One region of the Micromonospora sp. NPDC005215 genome, then DNA from elsewhere that is predicted to be linked to it. Evidence: riboswitches for the same ligand, from Rfam matches in the RefSeq annotation. Region 1 holds a riboswitch; each other region holds the start of a gene.
The links. Region 1 has a riboswitch for cyclic di-AMP ahead of ABZU25_RS00970 (hypothetical protein). Riboswitches for the same ligand answer to the same signal wherever they lie in the genome.

Region 1 (3,257 bases):
CATCGGTGAACCGACCGGCACGCTGGCCCGTATCCCGCACCGGATCGTTGGGAGTCTCGACTTGGGTTCCGACCACGCCCGTCCCGCTCCGTCCGCCCCGCCCCGGGTGCGACGGATCCTCGTCATGACGGTGGTGCCCCTCTTCGTCGCCACCGTGCTCGCCGCGGCGCTGCTCTGGCCGCGCGGAGGAGCACCGCAGCCCGACGGCGGAGCGGACGTGCCGCGCTACGCCGGCACGGTGACCCGGGTGGTGACCGAGCCGTGCCCGCCGCTGCCGTCGAGCCCCGAGGGCACTCCCACTGTCGGCGCCGGGCCGTGCGGCACTGTCGACGTCCGGGTGGACGACGGACCCGCCGCCGGCCAGCAGGTGCGGACACCGGTGCCCGACGGACCCGGCGCGCCCCGGGTCGACGTCGGCGACGAGGTCATCCTGGTCCAGTTGACCGACCCGACCGATCCCACCACCAGCAACTGGAACATCGCCGAGCACCAGCGCGGCACCCCGATGGTGTGGCTGGCGGTGATCTTCGCCGCCGCGATCGTCGCGTTCGGCCGATGGCGAGGTCTGGCCGCGCTCGCCGGGTTGGCGGCCAGCTTCGCCATCCTGCTCACCTTCGTACTGCCGGGCATCGGCGCCGGCAGATCACCGCTTCTGGTGGCGGTGGTCGGCGCCGCCCTGATCATGTTCGTGGTGCTCTATCTGACCCACGGCGTCACCGCGCAGACCTCGGTCGCGGTGCTCGGCACCCTGGGCAGCCTGGTGCTGACCGGCGTGCTCGCCACCATCGCCACGGCGGCAACCCACCTCACCGGCTTCGGCAGCGAGGATGCGACGACACTGTCGATGTTCCAGGGTGACGTGGACCTGCACGGCCTGCTGCTCGCCGGGATCATCATCGGTTCGCTCGGGGTGCTCGACGACGTGACGGTCACCCAGGCGGCCACCGTCACCGAGCTGGCGAACGCCAATCCCGGGCTGACCCGTGTGCAGTTGTACCGTGCGGCGACCCGCGTCGGCCGCGCGCACATCGCCTCCACTGTCAACACCATCGTGCTGGCGTACGCGGGCGCGTCGCTGCCCCTGTTGCTCCTGCTCACCGCCGACTCGCGGCCGATCGGGCAGATCCTCACCAGCGAGTTCCTCGCGCAGGAGATCGTCCGCAGCGCGGTCGCCACACTCGGGCTGATCGCCGCCGTGCCACTGACCACCGGGCTGGCCGCGATCGTGACCGCGGCCGGGCGCGCCGGAACCACGCCGCCCGTCGACGCCGCCCGGCCGCGCCCCCGGCCGGACCCGGCGGAGGCACTCGCCGCCCTCAACGCGCCGTTGACGGGGCGACCCGACGAGCCGGGCCAGACGCGGACCCGGCCCCCATCCACCGCCACCGACGGGTGGCCGGAGTCGAACAGGAGCACGGAAACGGCATGGTGACACTCCTCAGCGTGACCAGATCGGGTCTCCCCCCTGAGAACCGCGTCACTGGTCACACAACGCTATGGCGAAATGACGCTTTTGGTCGGCATCCAGGCGTAGCTCACCCAGTCGACTCTCGGGTAACGTCGCTGCCGGTTACCGATGAAGGCGCGAAGCGGCGCCTGCGGTGCCACCGCCCAATCGCCAACCGGCGAGCCGGGGACCCAGGTGTGTGGGGTGAATCCGCGTCAGCGGTAGGGGCCACTTCCGTCCCGAACCCGTCAGCTAACCCGGTCGGCGGTCGACGGAAGGGAACATTGTGACGGCACCCCTACGCCGCTGGTTGACACCCGTGGTGGCCGTGATCGCCGCACTGACAGTGCTCGCCGGGCCCCTCCCGGCCCACGCCGCCCCGACGACCCCCACACCGTCCGGGCACGAGGAGGCCGACGAGCCCAAGATGCTCAACGACGTCATCGAGCAGGTCAACCGCGACTACTCCGCCGCCAAGTCCAAACTGGACAAGTCCAAGAGGCGGCAGCTGGAGCTGGCGGTGGAGGTGGACCGGGCCAAGGCCGACCTCGACGCGCTGGCGCCACAGGTCGGGCAGATCGCCGCCCAGTCGTACCGGACCGGTCGGATCGGCGCGCTCGCGATGCTGCTCGAAAGCGACGCTCCGGACACGTTCGTGCAGCGCGCCGCGATGCTCGACGAGATCAACCTAGTGAACGAGAACAAGCTCGCCGAGGTCAACGCGGTGAAGGCCCGTGCCGAGCAGGCCAAGTTGGCCCTCGACACCGAGGTCCGGGAGCAGCAGAAGCAGACCGCTGTGATGGCCAAGCGCAAGAGCGAGGCCGACAAGGCGCTCGCCCTGGTCGGCGGCAAGGGCTTCACCGGCGGTCTGGTGGACGCCACCTCGAAGGTCGCCAAGATCGGGCCGGGCCGCACCGCCGACGGTGACTGGAAGGCGCAGTCCTGCAGCGAGAATGACCCGACCACGTCCGGTTGCGTCACGCCGCGGACGCTGCACGCGTACAAGGAGGTCAAGGCGGCCGGCTTCAACCGGTTCGTCGGCTGTCATCGCAACGGCGGACCGTACGAGCACCCGAAGGGCCGCGCCTGCGACTGGTCGTTGCAGAAGAGCGGCTTCAGCCCGTGGCACAACGAGGACACCCGGACGTACGGCAACAACGTCGCCGCGTTCCTCATCCGCAACGCCGACCGGCTCGGCATCTACTACGTGATCTGGAACCGGCAGATCTGGTTCCCGGCGACCGGCTGGAAGTCGTACAGCGGGCCGTCGAACCACACCGACCACGTGCACATGTCGATGCTCTGACCCGCAGCGTCTTCCGTCGAGGGCCGTTCCGCGTCGCGCGGAGCGGCCCTCTCCAGGTCAGGCGGCCGCGACCGGGTCGGCCGACCCGGTCGGTACGTCGAGCGTCGCGAAGCCGGCCGGCACGGCGGCCACCGGGCGCACCACTCCGGCGGCGAGCCGGTACGACACGCCCACCACCGCGCACCGCCCCTGCGCCACCTCGGCGGCCAGCACTGGCGACTGCCGGAGCAGCGTCTCGACCGTCTGCGCGATGTGGATGTCGACGATGCCGTCGATGTCGTCCACGCCCTCGGTCTCGGCCCGGCGCAGACTGGGCAGCACGGCGTCGACGACCGCACGCAGGTGCCCGGGAGGCTGGGTGCCGGTCGCGGAGGACTCCCGCGCCGCCTGCACCGCCCCGCACGAGTCGTGGCCGAGCACCACCACCAGCGGGGTGCCGAGGACGGTCACCGCGTACTCCACACTGCCGAGCACCTCCGGACCGGCGGTGTGCCCGGCCGTGCG
Region 2 (3,257 bases), on a different contig from region 1:
ACCGTCAGGCCAGCCGGGCCAAGCGCGGCGACGAGGCCGTGGTACGACCGATATTCCTGCCCCGAACGCGCTACACAAAGCTCAGCGGTACGGGTCGAGCAGGGCCAGCACCGCCGCCGGGTCCTCCACGTGCGCGTTGTGCCCGAGACCGGGCAGCGTGGCGACCGGTACGCCGTACTCCTTGAGCTGTTCGTCGGTGACCATCGGGTCGTGCTCGCCGCGCGCCAGCACCACCGGCACGTCGGTGGCCGCGAGCAGCGCGGCCAGGTCGGGCTCGCCGACGGCGAACGCGGTCGGGTCCATGGCCAGACGCCAGCGGCCGTCGACCTGACGAAGGCCGGCGTCCACCACCGGATGGTCCGGCGGGAGCAGGCCGGTCAGCCCGGAGACGCGCAGGTAGCGACGGGCCGCCTCGGTGCGGCTGGCGAACCAGCTCACCGGGCGGGCGGCGAGCTCGGCTGCGCGCTCCAGCTCGGTGGGTGACCAGAGCGCCTTGATGCCCAACCCGACCACCGCGTCCACCGGCATCCCGGCGTCGCGCGCGGCCAACGCGAGGCCGACCACGCCACCCAGCGAGTGCCCGAGCACGACGAGCCGGTCGTCGGGGGCGAGGGCCTGCGCGATTCGCTGGGCGAAGCCGGCGAACGAGTACGACGGCAGTGGCGACGCCCAGCCGTGACCGGCGAGGTCCGGTGCCAGCCACCGCCCGGGCCAGTGTCGTTCCAGATGCGGCGCCCAGGGCAACCAGACGTCACCTGTCGCGCCCATCCCGTGCAACAGCAGCAGGACCGGCCTTCGACCGGCGTGACCACCCGATTCATCCACCACGGCCGCAGTCTCCCACGGTTCACGGCCCGGTACGAGAGTCGTCGACGGGGGCGTACCCGGGGCCGGCGTGGAAGACGCCACGGGCGCCGGCCCCTCGTGGGGGACGGCGCCCGTGGCGGTCCAGCGCGCCTGGGTCAGGCGGAGTAGCCCCGGCTGGCGATCCAGTTGGCCAGGTCGATGGTGGTGATCCAGTACGACGGGTCGGCCGGGTTCGCCGAGTCGGCGATCCGCACCGTGCGGCCGTTGTCCTTGTAACCCACGACGGCGATGTAGTGCCCGCCGCCGTAGGAGTGCCCGCCGCCGTCGGTGTCGGTGGCGTCTCCGACGACGTTGGCGACCACGCCACGGCCGTCGGTGATGGCCTTGACGACGTCGGCCTGGAGGCGGTCCATCTGCGCCCGGCTGGGCGCGCCGACGAACATCCGGGTCCGGTACGGGGAGCCCTTCACCTCGGCGTTGAGCACCCGGGTGGTGTCCTCGGCCGAGTTGGTGCCCATCTCGGTGGTGCCCAGCTCGGCGCCGAGCTCCTCCTGCGTACGGTCGATCCCGGTGGCGCTGAGCGCGTTGCGGGTGGCCGCCGGACCGCAGTTGTAGTAGGTGTTCTGCGCCTCGTACTCGTAGTCGAGCACCTTGGTCGCCGGCGGCTTCGGCCGCTCCGGCTTGCGGGTCAGGTCCGGGTTGCTGCTGGCCTTGGCGGCGGGCGCCGCGGCGCTGGTGGCCGGGGCGGCGGTCGGGGCGGCGCTGGTCGGCGCGGCGCTGGCCAGGGGAGACGCGTCGTTGGCGGCGGCGACGTCGCTGCGCATCTCGGCGACAGTGGTCGCGGTGCGCTGGCCGGCCGGCGCGTCGTCGGCGGTGGTGAGCAGGGTGCCGGTGGTGGCGGCGATCACGAGGGCCGCGGTGGAGGCGGCGATGATCTGGTACGGGCGCTCGGTCGCCATGCGGCGGAGCTGACGCTGCAGTGTGTGCTTCACGGGGTCCTCCACGGATCGGGGGGAGAGCGGCACACCGGGGCCGGACCGGTATCCGGGCAGGCGCCAGCGCGCGGACGATGGTCCGCGGATGGTGAACCGCTCAGGGAAACGCCCGGCGTGACCGGGCGGTTAGGCGATGACCCGGGGGGTCAGCTCACCGTCACTGGACGGATGAGCGGGGGCACCGCTGCGCCGTGGAGGCGAGGGAACAGCCGAGGGGTGGAGAGGTGCTGCACGAGGATGGAACTCCTTCCGACACCGCCTACCGGGTTAGCTGACGGATTCGGGCGGGAAGATCGCCCTACCGCGGGCCGTGGCTCGCGGATTCACCCCGGACTTGCTGATGGGTCCCCGGTTCGTTCATCACGATTGAGCGGGTCGGCGCGGCGTCGCCTCTTGCGATCGGTTACCGCACCGGACGGGACGACACTACTGGCCCGTTCACACCCTGCCAAGCCAGGTTCACCTGCGTAAACCCGAATCGGCGCGGCAATTTCTGCGCGTTCTGCCGATGATGTGACTCGATGGGACAAGCGGTTACGGTGACGCCTGTGGGCGACAACCGGACAGGTCGCCGACAGTGGGGTCACAATTCCGGGAAGAATCGAGCCGAACGTGCCGGACGCCCGATTCTGGAATGCGGTGACCGGGCTCACATAACGGATCGGAGTCAACCCGCACGGGCGGGGCGCCAGCGTGCCACGACGGCGGGACGGGCCGCCCCGCGCACCAGCCGGCGGGCCGGCGCCCGGCTCGGCCGCAGCCGGGCCGCTGCCGCCCACGCCTCGCCGGCAAGGATGCGCGCCGACTCGGCGGACAGTTCCGCAGCCCTCCAGGCGGCCCGCTCCGCGGCGGCGGCGGCCTGGTGGTCGACCCGTCTCGCGTCCCGGATCGACCGGCTGAGCAGCGCTTCCTGCTCGACCGGGTGCCGCCGGGGATCCCAGCCGCGCCGGTGCCCGAACACGTCGCTGAGCTGCGCCATGGTCAGGTCGCCCCGCCAGTACGCCGCCGTCGCCGCGCGGTGCAGGTAGCGCTCCCGGGCGGCGTACTCGGCGGGGGTGCGGGGGGTGTCCGGGGTGGGCAGCGCCCCGGACCCCGCGAAACGGCGTGCGGCGGTGTCCGCCTCGTCGTACCGCGCCCAGGCGCGTTCCACCGCTTCCTGACTGATCAGCCAGGCATCGCGTCGCCGTTGGGCCGTCCTGGCCGCGCCGGCTGCGGCGACAGCCACCTCCTCGGCGTACCGGCGCAGGTCGACGATCTCGGCGGCGGCCACCTCGCGCGCGGTCGGTACGGCCGGGGACGGGTCGCCGGTGGGCCGGTCCCGTTCGGGCCGGGCGACCAGCACGGCGAGTACGCCAAGCGCCAGCAGGAGCAGAGCCGACCAGATGGCAGCGGCCTGCGGTACCTCGGTTACGAACTGGTAGAAGACGGCGGTCTCCATGGTCGACACCTCGCGGA
Region 3 (3,257 bases), on a different contig from region 1:
GCGGCGCGGGAGCGTCCGGAGGACTACCGGGAGTACGCGCACGTGGTGGTGGACGAGGCACAGGACGTCTCGCCGATGCAGTGGCGGATGGTCGGACGGCGTGGCCGGCTGGCCTCCTGGACGGTGGTGGGTGACCCCGCGCAGACCGCGTGGACAGGTGATCCGGAGGAGCTGACCCAGGCTCGGGACCAGGCGCTGGGCCGGCGTAAGCGGCACGATTTCACCCTCACCACCAACTACCGCAACTCGGCGGAGATCTTCGCGGTGGCGGCGGCGGAGATCCGCCGGCTCTACCCTGACCTGCTGCTGCCCACCGCCGTGCGTTCCACCGGGGTCGATCCGGTCGAGCTGGTGGTGCCCGCGACCGGGTTGGAGGCCGCCGTCGTGAAGGCGGCCGCCGGGTTGCTGGCCGAGGTGGAGGGCACGGTCGGGGTGATCACGCCGGTCCCCCGCCGCGACGAGGTCGCCGGTTGGCTCGACGCGCTCGACGCGCCGCGCCTGCAGGTGGTGACCAGCCTGGAGGCCAAGGGCATGGAGTACGACGGGGTCGTGCTTGTCGCTCCGAGCGAGATCCGGGCAGATCCGGGTGCGGGGGTACGCACCCTGTACGTGGCGCTCTCCCGGGCCACGCAGCGGCTCACCACCATCGATCCAACGGGCTGATTCGGGGCAAACTGCCTGGCGGGCCAGTGGCCTGCCCCACACTTGCATACATAGCGATGTGAGCATACATTTGACCGGGCCCCGACCGGCGGCGGAAGGTGGATCTCGTGGGCGCAGGTCATGACCACCACCATGGGTCGGTCGCCAATGCCGCACACCAGCACAGGGGCCGACTCTGGGCGGCGTTCGGGCTGCTCGCCACCCTGATGGTGGTCGAGGCGGTGGCCGCCCTGCACACCGGCTCGCTCGCCCTGCTCTCCGACGCCGGGCACATGTTCACCGACGTGCTCGGCATCGGGATGGCGCTCGCCGCCATCACCGCGACCCGGCGGGCCACCGCCGACCCGCAACGCACCTTCGGGCTCTACCGACTCGAGGTCCTCGCCGCGCTGGCCAACGCCGTCCTGCTCTCCGGCGTCGCGATCTACGTGGTGATCGCCGCGATCCGCCGCTTCGGCGACCCGCACGAGGTCGTCGCCGGTCCGATGCTCGCGGTGGCAGTGCTCGGCCTGCTCGCGAACGTCGCCGCGTTCGCCCTGCTCCGCGCCGGAGCCCGGGAGAGCATCAACCTTCAGGGCGCCTACCTGGAGGTGCTCGGCGACCTGCTCGGCTCGCTCGGCGTGATCGGCGCGGCGCTGCTCATCGCCGTCACCGACTGGTGGTGGGCCGACCCCCTCGTCGCGGTCGCCATCGGCGCGTTCATCCTGCCGCGCACCTGGCGGCTGGCCCGCGCCGCCGTCCGCATCCTGGTGCAGGCCGCCCCGGAACACCTCCAGGTGACCGCCGTGCACGACCGGCTCGCCGCGGTCCCCGGGGTGGTCGAGGTGCACGACCTGCACGTCTGGACGCTCACCTCGGGCATGGAGGTGGCCTCCGCCCACCTGACCATGGCACCCGGCGCGGAGGTCGGCGCGGTGCTGACCGCGGCGCGCACCGCCCTGCACGACGACTTCCGGATCGAGCACGCGACGTTGCAGATCGAGCCCGGCGCCGCCTCCGGGGCCTGCGGCTCGATCGAGTGGTGACAGGTTTCCCGTGACGACGTACGCACCGTCCGTCACATCGGCTGCAACAGCCCCACCGGCACCGGTAAGCTCGGTCCCGGCCTCCACCAGGCGGCGCCCTCCAGGCGCCGGTGGCGGTCGCCGCCTAATCGCCCACCTGGGCGAACCGGGGAACCACGTTCCTGGGGTGCATCCGCGTCAGCGGTAGGGATCTTCCGTCCCGAACCCGTCAGCTAACCCGGTCGGCGGCTGACGGAAGGACACGCGCAGTGGCACCAGCACGACCGACCGCCGCCCGACTGGCGGCCCTGATCGTCGCGATGTTCGCCCTCGGCGTCGCGATCCCGGCCGGCACCGCCTCGGCCGCTCCCCCGACCGGCCTACGGGCCGCCGCCGCACCCGACTCCGACGAAGAGGGCGGCAGCCCTTCGCTACGCGCCCAACTCGAGGCCGCCAGCAAGGGCTATCTGGACGCGAAACGCGCTCTGGACACCTCCGTGCAGCGGCAGCAACAGCTCGCCACCAAGCTGAAGGGCATCGAGGTCGAGCTCGCCCAGCGCGACGGCAAGGTCGGCCAGATCGCCGGGGTGGCGTACCGCACGGGCCGGCTCGGCACGGTGTCGGCACTGCTCAACAGCAACAGCCCGGAGGGCTTCATGGACCGGGCCGCCGCCCTGGAGGCGGTGGCCGCCAACGAGGACCGCGTGCTCCGCGATCTGCTCGCCACCAAGGACCAGGCCAATCGCACCCGGGCCGCCCTGAACGGCGAGATCATCGAACAGCGCAAGCAGGTCGCGGTGATGGCCAAGCGCAAGGACCAGGCCGAACGGGCGCTGACCGTGGCCAACACCCCCAAGCCGCAGACCACCGCCGACACCGGCTCCAACCGGGGCACCTCCACCGCCAACGCGAAGGCGGCGCCCCGCAACTCCGACGGCTCCTGGCCATCCGAATCGTGCAGCGTCAACGACCCCACGCCCGCCAACGGCTGCATCACCCCGCGCACCCTGCACGCGCTCAACCAGGCCAAGGCCGCCGGCTTCACCAGGTACGTCTCCTGCCACCGCCCCAGCGGCTCCGGCGAACACCCCAAGGGCCGGGCCTGCGACTTCGCCGCCCAGAAGAGCGGCTTCGGCGGCAATGCCACCGGCGGCGACAAGACGTACGGCAACAACCTGGCCGCGTACTTCATCCGTAACGCCGACCAGCTCGCCGTGCTGTACGTGATCTGGTACCGGCAGATCTGGCTGCCCAGCAGCGGGTGGAAGTCGTACAGCGGCGCGGGTGGCACCCCCTCCACCGACCACACCAACCACGTACACCTGTCGGTCTACTGACCCACCCGACGAGTCCCCGGGTTCGGTCCGGGGATGAGCCACTCGCGCTCGCCGACTCCGGGGTATCCGGGCGACGGGATACCCCCGGAGTCGGCGATGCCTTCGCCGGGCCGGGCTACGTCGCCGGGCGTACCCCGGATGTCGTCGGCGGTCGGACGACCCGGACCTGGTCGGCGGGCAGCATCGCGGTATGCGTCGGATCTCACCCACCGCCCGCAAAGGGCTCCTCACCCTGCATCTGGTCACCTCGCTC

Region 2: another riboswitch for cyclic di-AMP. It lies ahead of ABZU25_RS21085 (C39 family peptidase); the one in region 1 lies ahead of ABZU25_RS00970 (hypothetical protein).
Region 3: another riboswitch for cyclic di-AMP. It lies ahead of ABZU25_RS05485 (hypothetical protein); the one in region 1 lies ahead of ABZU25_RS00970 (hypothetical protein).

The regions. Positions count from the first base shown of each region.
Region 1 is NZ_JBEXHQ010000001.1:195,163-198,419, forward strand. Features, by position in the region: gene ABZU25_RS00965 (YibE/F family protein) at 62-1,432, shown strand; cyclic di-AMP (ydaO/yuaA leader) riboswitch at 1,599-1,729, shown strand; gene ABZU25_RS00970 (hypothetical protein) at 1,734-2,753, shown strand; gene ABZU25_RS00975 (carbonic anhydrase) at 2,811-3,257, opposite strand, start outside.
Region 2 is NZ_JBEXHQ010000028.1:29,738-32,994, forward strand. Features, by position in the region: gene ABZU25_RS21080 (alpha/beta fold hydrolase) at 82-828, opposite strand; gene ABZU25_RS21085 (C39 family peptidase) at 963-1,811, opposite strand; cyclic di-AMP (ydaO/yuaA leader) riboswitch at 2,044-2,185, opposite strand; gene ABZU25_RS21090 (hypothetical protein) at 2,470-3,240, opposite strand.
Region 3 is NZ_JBEXHQ010000004.1:108,061-111,317, forward strand. Features, by position in the region: gene ABZU25_RS05475 (AAA family ATPase) at 1-663, shown strand, start outside; gene ABZU25_RS05480 (cation diffusion facilitator family transporter) at 771-1,688, shown strand; cyclic di-AMP (ydaO/yuaA leader) riboswitch at 1,800-1,931, shown strand; gene ABZU25_RS05485 (hypothetical protein) at 1,988-3,004, shown strand; gene ABZU25_RS05490 (hypothetical protein) at 3,195-3,257, shown strand, end outside.